Regions from separate parts of the Planomicrobium sp. MB-3u-38 genome, predicted to be linked through region 1. Evidence: predicted binding sites of a transcription regulator. Region 1 holds the regulator's gene; each other region holds the start of a gene.
The links. The regulator LexA, encoded in region 1, represses DNA repair genes until DNA is damaged. The targets are predictions, from matches to a motif close to CGAACATATGTTCG.

Region 1 (3,284 bases):
CTTTCCTTATATGGAAAGTGACTAAGAAAAGTCTCTAGGAATCCATAAACTCATTTATTGAATATCATCATTGTACCATAAAATGGTTAAAAATACTAACAGTTCATTCTAACAGGGTTGTGTAAAAAGCAGTGCAAAAATAAAAAATTGCAGATTAGGTTAGAAATCAATATTTGTTGGGTATAATGATATATGCCATAAATTTTAATAACTCGTACTGAATCTTCTTTAGAGCTAAGGAGGATTTTGTGGGAGGTGATTAAATGGGCAAAATCCAAGGAATAGAAAATCTGCTCGTTTATTTGGATTCAGTGGGGTACCCGCTGACGGAACAGCAGATCAATGAATTCTTATTGGCAAGAAAGATCCCTCATAGTAAGCCGTACGGCAATAGGATTGTGTTTGACCGGGCCCATATTCAATGGTGGGTGGACATGCAAAGAAAAACCGATTCATTATTCTAAAATGGTTTATGCCTGAAACTCCGAAGCTGCCTGAAAACTAGGGCGGATTCGGGGTTTCTTGTATTGATGACATGTTTTTGGTCCAAATTCGGTTCGACTGTCCACTTATGATAAACTGTATAGTGAGATATTATGAGACGACGGGAGGCAATACTTATGAAAAATTTCCAGATTGATTTTTATTTTGACCAAGGGAACACACTGACACATACTGTTAAAGCTACAAGCAAAGATTCTGCATTGAGCGGTATACCGACAAACGGTACATATGAATTCCGTGATGACAATGATAAGAATGTTTACCGCATCACGATAAATATGGTGAAATATATCATCGTATCTGAATTATGATTCCTTTGAAACGCTGCTTCCCGCAGCGTTTTTTTCTGGGTCGGAACTATACCGGTAAATTTAAAATTGATGACATGTGAAAGAGGGATGCAAAATGGAATATAGAGGATCACTTGCGTATGAGGAACAGGATTTTCTGGAAAGCTATTTAAAAAGGCGTTCACGTCCGGACAGTCCGAACAATGCAATCGAAGGGCCGATCATCAATGGATTCATGAATGACTTAAAAGATGCACATATATTGGACTTAGGCTGCGGGGATGGAAGGTACGGAAAAGAACTTCTGAAAAAAGGAGCAAAAGCTTATACAGGGGTTGAAGGTTCTGCAGCCATGGTAAATTTGGCAAAAACAAATCTTTACGGCACCCGGGCCGAAGTTTTTCACAGATCGATGGAAAAGTTTGAATACCCGGAAATGGCCTACGAGATTGTTATTTCAAGAATGGCTCTTCATTATATAGAAGATCTTGATGAAGTATTCAAATCAATTGCCAAAACGTTGAAAGAAGGGGCCAGATTCATATTCAGTGTACAGCATCCGGTAACGACTGCATCATTCAAAAGCAAGAGCGGTGGAGAAAGAAGGAATGATTGGGTAGTTGACAACTATTTCGAACAAGGCGCCCGAAATGAGCCGTGGATCGGAAAGAATGTGGTGAAATACCACCGGACAATTGAAAATTATTTTTCTTCCCTGATTTCAGCCGGCTTCCATATACATTCCCTGAAAGAAGGACAGCCTGAAAAAGCTAACTTTACGGATCCAGGGGAATTTGAAAGGCGTAAACGAATTCCGGTTATACTGGTCTTTTCCTGCAGCAAAGGAGAAAGCTGAGCTTAAAGAAATTAAAATCATTATGGATAAAGGAAAGAGCCAAAGGCGGCATGCCTTTGGCTCTTTCTGTATATTATTGGATCTGACGGTAAACGCCTACAACTTTGCCCAAAATGGATACACTTTCAACAATGATTGGATCCATTGAAGAATTTTCAGGCTGTAAGCGGAAATAATTGTCTTCCCGGAAGAAACGTTTGACAGTTGCTTCGTCTTCTTCAGTCATCGCTACAACTATGTCGCCGTTATTTGCTGTCTGCTGCTGCTTGACGATGACATAGTCGCCGTTGAGTATGCCAGCTTCGATCATACTTTCACCCATGATTTCAAGCATGAAGATGTGATCATCATCAGTACCATAGGATTGGGGTAGCGGGAAATACTCTTCAACGTTCTCGATAGCTGTGATTGGCTGCCCTGCGGTTACTTTACCGATTAACGGAACATGCAGCACCGGGCTTTTGTCGATAAGCGCTTCATCAGTGGATATAACTTCGATCGCTCTTGGTTTTGTCGGGTCACGTCGGATAAGCCCTTTGCTTTCAAGTCTTGCCAAATGGCCATGGACTGTAGAACTGGATGCCAGACCAACTGCCTCGCCGATTTCACGGACGGAGGGTGGATAACCCTTTTCACGCACTTCATCTTTGATGAAAGTCAAGATATCTTCCTGGCGTTTCGATACTTTCTTCAACAGTTTCACCTCTTTTATTTGAACTTCTTATTTTCTACTTTTATTATATCAACTTGGGCAATGAAATGCAAACATAGGTTCGAATTTCGCCTTGACAAAAACACGTGTTCGCATTATTATAAGAACATACATTCCGAACACATATTCTAGGAGGAGATTTCAATGGCTTACATTCGTAGAAATTCATTTGTTTTCCTATTCTTCACTTTGGTACTTATCCTTTCATTTTATTCAGCACTCTCCCATAATAGTGAAGAGGCCCATATGGTCCAGCTTAAAATCGAACAAGGGGACACCTTATGGACGCTTGCCGATGAATACAGCGGCAATATACCACATCACGAATGGATTGATGGAATTATGAAAGAAAATAAATTGAATGCACCGATCATTACAGCAGGACAGACTCTGAAAATTCCTGATGAGCATCTGGATTATGTGCCGGACGGGACTTATAAATTGGCGAGTGATTCCGAATGAAGAAAAAAGCTTTCATTTATTGCCGTGTGAGCACGGATAAAGAAGCACAGGAAACATCGCTCGACCGCCAGGAAGAGGAACTTTTGAAATTTGCGTTCGAGCAGGGCTATTTAGTGGAGCGAATTTTTCGTGATCAACACAGCGGTTATGAAATGGACAGGGATGGATTGCTGGAGATGCTTAACAGCATCAAGACAGAGAAGTTGGATGCTGTCTTTGTCCAGGATGAAACACGTCTTGGCAGAGGACACGCCAGGATAGCGCTTCTTCATGTCATGAAAAAATATGGGGTTGAAGTATATACCTTGTCGGACAAAGGGCAGATTGCCTTGAATGATATGGATGATATGGTGCTGGAAATATTGGCCATCGTTGAAGAATACCAACGGAAAATACATAATGCCAAGATTAAACGTGGCATGAGGCGGGCGGTCGAAAACGGCTACAAGCCAGAGAAGAA
Region 2 (3,284 bases), on a different contig from region 1:
CTTTGCCGACTTTTTTCGTGGACGCCTCAAGGTCCGCTTCGGTCCAGGCATAATCGACGACTTCTTTTTTGCCGATCCCTTTGGAAACCTTGTAAAGCGGTGGCAGCGCGATAAACACTTTGCCCGCTTCAATCAGCGGCTTCATATACCGGTAGAAGAACGTCAAAAGCAATACCTGGATATGCGCTCCGTCCGTATCGGCATCCGTCATGATGATGACTTTATTGTAGGCGATGTCATCTATCGAGAAATCCGATGACACCCCTCCGCCGATTGCGTGGATGATCGTCGAGATTTCTTCGTTTTTCATAATTTCCTCAAGCTTCGCTTTTTCCGTGTTGACGACTTTACCCCGAAGAGGCAAAATGGCCTGGAATGTGCGGTCACGCCCTTGTTTGGCGGATCCTCCGGCAGAGTCACCTTCCACCAGATACAATTCGTTTTTAGCGGCGTTCCGCGATTGCGCGGGTGTCAGTTTGCCGGATAATAACATATCGGACTTCTTGCGTTTTTTGCCGTTCCGCGCATCTTCACGCGCTTTACGGGCAGCTAATCTTGCCTGTGACGCACGGATCGCTTTGCGCACCAGAGATGCACTGAGGTCAGCATTCTCCTCCAGGAAATACATCAACTTCTGTGACACGACAGCATCAACGATACTGCGTGCTTCGCTTGTACCAAGTTTACTCTTTGTCTGCCCTTCAAATTGCAAAAGCCCTTCCGGAATCCGGACAGAAACAATCGCCGCTATCCCTTCCCGGATATCGGAACCTTCCAGATTTTTATCTTTATCTTTCAAGAGGTTGATTTTGCGTGCGTAATCATTGAATACGCGTGTCATCGCCGCTTTAGCGCCGGTTTCATGTGTACCGCCGTCACGTGTGCGGACGTTATTGACGAACGACAGGATCGTTTCAGAATAGCCATCGTTGAACTGGAATGAAAACTCGACTTCCAGTTCCTCCTGCTTGCCTTCGATATAGGCGACCTTGTGCAAAGTATCTTTTTCTTCGTTCAAATATTCAACAAATGCTTCGATGCCCGTTTCAAAGAAAAACTCTTCGTACTGTTCCTCTTCACTTCGTTTATCAGTCAATTCGATTTTCAGGCCTTTTAATAAAAATGCAGACTCACGCAGGCGTTCGCTCAAGGTTTCATAATTATATTTAGTGGCTGAAAAAATTGAAGGATCCGGACGGAAATGGATATTCGTTCCGCTTTCCTTTGTGGAGCCGATCTCTTCAAGCGTCGTTGCTGGCTTTCCGCCATTTTCGAATCGCTGGCGGTATTTCTTGCCGTCCCTGTGAATCGTTACTTCCAGGTACTCGGATAATGCGTTTACAACCGAAGCACCTACGCCGTGCAGGCCGCCGCTTGTTTTATAGCCGCCCTGTCCGAATTTCCCGCCAGCATGAAGGACAGTCAAGATGACTTCAGGCGTCGGTTTCCCGCTGCGGTGCATGCCAGTCGGCATGCCACGCCCATAATCCCGTACGCTGATGCTGTTATCTTCGTGTATGGTAACGCTGATTTTGTCGCCAAAACCAGCTAAAGCTTCATCTACCGAGTTATCGACGATTTCATAGACCAAATGGTGAAGGCCCCGTGTATCCGTCGAACCGATATACATACCAGGCCGTTTTCTGACGGCATCCAAGCCTTCGAGTACCTGGATCGCTTCTTCGTTATATGCCGTATTCTTCGTTTTAGCCATCTAATTCCCTCCAACAAACATCTGTTCGCATATCTCTATCTTTTAATCGTATCGATAAGTCGGGCATCTGTCAATAACCATAGAAAAAGAGCGCCAGGCGCCCTTTTCCTTTAACCGCTTATTTAAGGATGGCGTGTTCGACTTTGATGCAGCGGTCCATAATGACCGTATAGCCTTCTTCTTGTAACCGTTTAAATACTTTGTCATCCACTACATTTAATTGCGTCCAAAAAACAGGGCAATCGATTTCGGTAAATTCTTCAGCCAGCTCTTCTAAAAACTCACTGCGTCTGAAAACATTGACGATGTCCACTGGCTCAGGGACGTCCTTCAGGGACGCATAACTTTTCTCACCCAACACTTCATCGGCAACCGGGTTGACCGGGATGATCCGATAGCCCGCTTTTTGCATCGCCTCAGAAACCATATAGGATGTTCTGTTCGGATTCGGACTGAGACCGACGACAGCGATGGTTTTGGCACTATCCAAAACTTCTTTGATTTCTTCTCTGCTTGGATTATTCAAGAGAATCACCTGTCCTTTTTATTCTATCATACATGATATTCTCGCTGTTTCATAAAAATCCTGCAAGGATTGTTTTAAGATCTTTTCGCGTGTTAAACTTAGAATACCAAATAGAGAGATTAAAAGGAGTCTACAATGGAAATATTGCTACCCGTTTTATTGGCTTATTTACTTGGTTCGATCCCTTCCGCATTATGGATCGGCAAAATTTTCTACAATACCGATGTCCGTACCAAAGGCAGCGGCAACCTTGGCGCAACCAATACATTCCGGGTCCTGGGTTCAACTGCCGGCCTGATCGTCACTGTACTTGATATTTTAAAAGGGACTGCCGCTACGCTTATACCCCTGTATATCGATACGAACATCCATCCACTTGTATTCGGACTGATTGCGGTTGTGGGACATATGTATCCGGTATTCGCCAAATTTAAAGGCGGGAAAGCCGTGGCGACTTCCGGGGGCATTCTGCTCGGCTATCAATGGCCATTGTTCATTGTAGCTGTTGCTGTGCTGCTGCTCGCGCTGAAAATTACGAAAATGGTTTCATTGTCTTCCATGATACTCGCTGTAGTTGCTGTAATTTACGCCATCATTTATGCTGTTAATACAGGAGATTATCCTTTCCTCGCCGTGATTTTGGTTTTGGCGGCATTCATCTTCTATCGCCACCGGGCCAATATCGCTCGTATCCGGGCAGGCACAGAGCCAAAAATCAAGTTTATGTGACCCTAAAGCCGAAAGGACGTGTGCTTGATGGACATTAAAATCAGTGATGATGCTTTCAAATGGTTCCATGATGAAATGGAAGTCTCATCCGGAGAGACCGTTCGATTTTTTGTACGATATGGCGGCTCCGGACTCCAGCCAGGCTTTTCGCTTGGTGTCACGAAAGATCAGCCAAATGAGGCAGCCGTTGAAGTTGAAAATGACGACGTACTTTATTTCATTGAACAGAATGATCTCTGGTATTTCGACGGACACGATTTGACTGTAAGCGTAAATGACGATCTTCAGGAATTGGATTACTCATACGAATAAAGA
Region 3 (3,284 bases), on a different contig from region 1:
GAGGCGATGTGTTGCGTTGGTTGCTGAATTCGACCGGCCCACTCCGTGTGTTCCCGCAAAAAGTCATCAATTATCTTGAGGAACCGGAACGGATGCGCAATTATCTTGAAAACCGCGATGGACGTATTCGGGAATATCGGAGAGATCTTCAGAGCCGGATGTTCGCCGGCATCTTCAGTATTTTGTCTTTCACCGGAATTTCCATCTCCGTTTGGTTTTCGCACGAACCGTATTTATGGGTTTCTTCCGCAGCCTTCGTGGCGTCATTGATTGTCTATCGTTCCATAAAATAAACCTCCGCGCATCCTGCGCGGAGGTTTATTATGTTTAGCATATTGCAATTTCGGAAATAGGGAGTACAATTATAAATAAGAACAAACGTTCCCTTCGTGTGTTTATCGTCAAAGCCACATAGCAAGGGGTCTGCATCAAGGCTAATTCGTAAAGGTGGTGAAGATATGCCTTTGATTCCGCAGGAAGAAATCATCCATTTCGAAAACATGATTTATCTGCCCATGGTATTTTCTGTACTGGAACGTGACAGGAGCATATTTGAAAATGGCTCTTTTAAACTTAAACGTCCCTACCTGGAATTGGTGGAAGGGGCAATCAGTCAGGTGCAGAAGGAATTGAAAGAAACCAAAATACATATGCGGGAGCGCCAGATGAAAGTGATGCGCGGCACAGGCGATGATACTTTCACCGAATATGTATTTTATCATGGTGGATATGAGGATCATCGGCGTTACCTGAATCTGCGCTTGCGCAACCGGGTGGAAGAATTGATACGCATCTATTTATCAACGGCGGAAATGAAAGTTTAATCAGAAAGATGCCTTGGCCGGATAGGCATCGGCCGTTTGGTTATGTAGGTCAGCTGCTGTTTATGCTGATTCTGCGCTTTTTTAAAATAGCGCCTCAAAGATCCGGCAAACGAATGCTGGTTGCGAAGGGCGACGGGTGAAACGTCCAAACAGACGGATTGCCCATTTCCAAGATAGACTACGCTGCCGCCGCGCTCATCGCTTTCGATCAAGTCGATGGCATCATAATTGAACCAGACAGACTCTTTATTCTTCGGTGAATGGGTAGGGAAGAATATTAAGGGATTGCCATAATATTCGTCGATGATGATGGGCGGTTTGTGCTTTACTCCTACAGCTTTTTGGGCGTATAGGGTAGCACTTTCAAGGGAGCCGCGGTAAAAAGAGCAGGAACCTGTAATAGTCTTGTATGCAGTTTGTTCAATCAGAAATTCACTGCGGTCTTCAAGTACCCGAGTCACCAGGCGTGAACCTTCCACATGTGGAAGCAGCGCGTATGTATTATTGCAGACTGTGTAGGAAAAGGGATTATAAATCTTTCGGCCCATGCTAAAACACCCCCAAAATTTACTGTACTCTACCTATTATAATAATAATTGGAAAATATACAATCTTTTTAATTTTTGAACATAGTCCCTTTTAATTATCGTTGGAATTTTCAAAATAATTATTGTTCTTTTATTACTTATCATGTATACTAATGAAAAGCATTCGGGGTGAGGTAGAATGGAAAACTATTATTCTTATGCTGATTTCATGAAGGCGATGGCTCAAACAAAGAAAATTTCTGAAGCGGAAAAATTGCTGAACGAGATTTATCTCGATCTTTTCCTAAAGCATGTGCACCGCTCACAGCAGGAAGAACAACTCATGAATCTTATAGATGAAGCCCTGGACACTAACGACCGCAATGCATTTAATCGATACAGCCAGCAATTGCAGGCTTTAAAATGTGATGAATCCTGATTGAAAAAGAACCGCTCCTAGGAGCGGTTCTTTTTTTTGCCTTAATATAATCATTGAAAAAACATACGTTCGCTTTTTGTTAGGGGAATTTTAGGGCATATGATAAAATAAAGGTATTGAAAAACGGGAGGACTATATACATGAAACAGGAATTCAATTTGCAAGCACCATACGAACCTGCCGGCGATCAGCCGCAAGCGATTGCTGAATTGACTAAGGGAATCTATAATGGCAAACGGTTCCAGACCTTGCTCGGTGCCACTGGTACAGGTAAGACCTATACAATGTCAAACGTTATCCAGCAAGTGAAGAAACCGACTCTGGTAATGGCTCATAATAAAACATTGGCAGGACAATTGTACAGCGAGTTCAAAGAATTTTTTCCGGACAATGCGGTTGAGTACTTTGTCAGCTACTACGATTATTATCAGCCGGAGGCATATGTGCCGCAGTCGGATACTTATATAGAGAAAGACGCGAGCATCAACGACGAAATCGATAAGCTTCGCCACTCGGCGACATCTTCGCTTTTTGAACGGGATGATGTAATCGTTATCGCTTCGGTGTCTTGCATCTACGGTTTAGGTTCCCCGAAAGAATACCGGGAACTTGTGGTATCACTGCGCAAAGGGATGGAAATTGAACGAAACCAGCTTTTGCGCAAACTTGTCGATGTTCAATATGAACGAAATGACATTAACTTCATACGCGGGACATTCCGTGTACGCGGAGACGTTGTTGAAATCTTCCCGGCTTCGAGAGATGAAAGGTGTTTGCGTGTCGAATTTTTCGGAGACGAAATTGACCGCATCCGGGAAGTGGACGCATTGACTGGTGAAATAATCGGTGAACGGGAACATGTCGCGATTTTCCCGGCGTCCCACTTTGTTACGCGTGAAGAGAAGATGGTTAAAGCCATTGAAAATATCGAAGCGGAATTGGAAGAACGCCTGAAAGAAATGAGGGCTGAAGATAAATTACTGGAAGCACAGCGGCTTGAGCAACGGACTCGCTATGATCTGGAAATGATGCGTGAAATGGGCTTCTGTTCAGGGATCGAAAACTATTCCCGTCATCTGACTTTGCGTCCCCCAGGCGCGCAGCCTTATACATTGATCGATTATTTCCCGGATGACTTCCTCTTGGTGGTCGATGAAAGCCACGTCACGCTGCCTCAGGTTCGCGGAATGTTCAATGGTGACCAGGCCAGAAAGAAAGTGCTGGTTGACCATGGTTTCCGTCTGCCTTCAGCAATGGATAATCGTCCGCTGACTTTCACTGAGTTCGAGGAGCATATCGACCAAGCGGTATTTGTTTCGGCAACGCCGGGTCCATATGAACTGGAACATACACCGGAAATGGTCGAGCAGATCATCCGGCCGACTGGTCTGCTGGATCCAACAATCGAAATCCGTCCGATCGAAGGGCAGATCGATGACCTGATGGATGAAATCCGGCAGCGCTCAGAACGGGATGAGCGTGTGCTTATCACGA

Region 2: parE (DNA topoisomerase IV subunit B) is a predicted target of LexA. The motif match lies at 1,729-1,742, and genes of this name have one in related genera.
Region 3: uvrB (excinuclease ABC subunit UvrB) is a predicted target of LexA. The motif match lies at 1,849-1,862, and genes of this name have one in related genera.

What each region holds. Positions count from the first base shown of each region.
Region 1 is NZ_PJBO01000060.1:194,382-197,665, forward strand. Features, by position in the region: gene CXF70_RS12065 (hypothetical protein) at 264-464, shown strand; gene CXF70_RS12070 (hypothetical protein) at 621-815, shown strand; gene CXF70_RS12075 (class I SAM-dependent DNA methyltransferase) at 910-1,650, shown strand; gene lexA (transcriptional repressor LexA) at 1,724-2,344, opposite strand; gene yneA (cell division suppressor protein YneA) at 2,507-2,824, shown strand; gene CXF70_RS12090 (YneB family resolvase-like protein) at 2,821-3,284, shown strand, end outside.
Region 2 is NZ_PJBO01000081.1:17,769-21,052, forward strand. Features, by position in the region: gene parE (DNA topoisomerase IV subunit B) at 1-1,714, opposite strand, end outside; gene CXF70_RS16980 (CoA-binding protein) at 1,833-2,240, opposite strand; gene plsY (glycerol-3-phosphate 1-O-acyltransferase PlsY) at 2,376-2,969, shown strand; gene CXF70_RS16990 (HesB/YadR/YfhF family protein) at 2,997-3,281, shown strand.
Region 3 is NZ_PJBO01000071.1:68,987-72,270, forward strand. Features, by position in the region: gene CXF70_RS14565 (ABC1 kinase family protein) at 1-293, shown strand, start outside; gene CXF70_RS14570 (YhjD family protein) at 459-824, shown strand; gene CXF70_RS14575 (competence protein ComK) at 821-1,372, opposite strand; gene CXF70_RS14580 (IDEAL domain-containing protein) at 1,551-1,790, shown strand; gene uvrB (excinuclease ABC subunit UvrB) at 1,931-3,284, shown strand, end outside.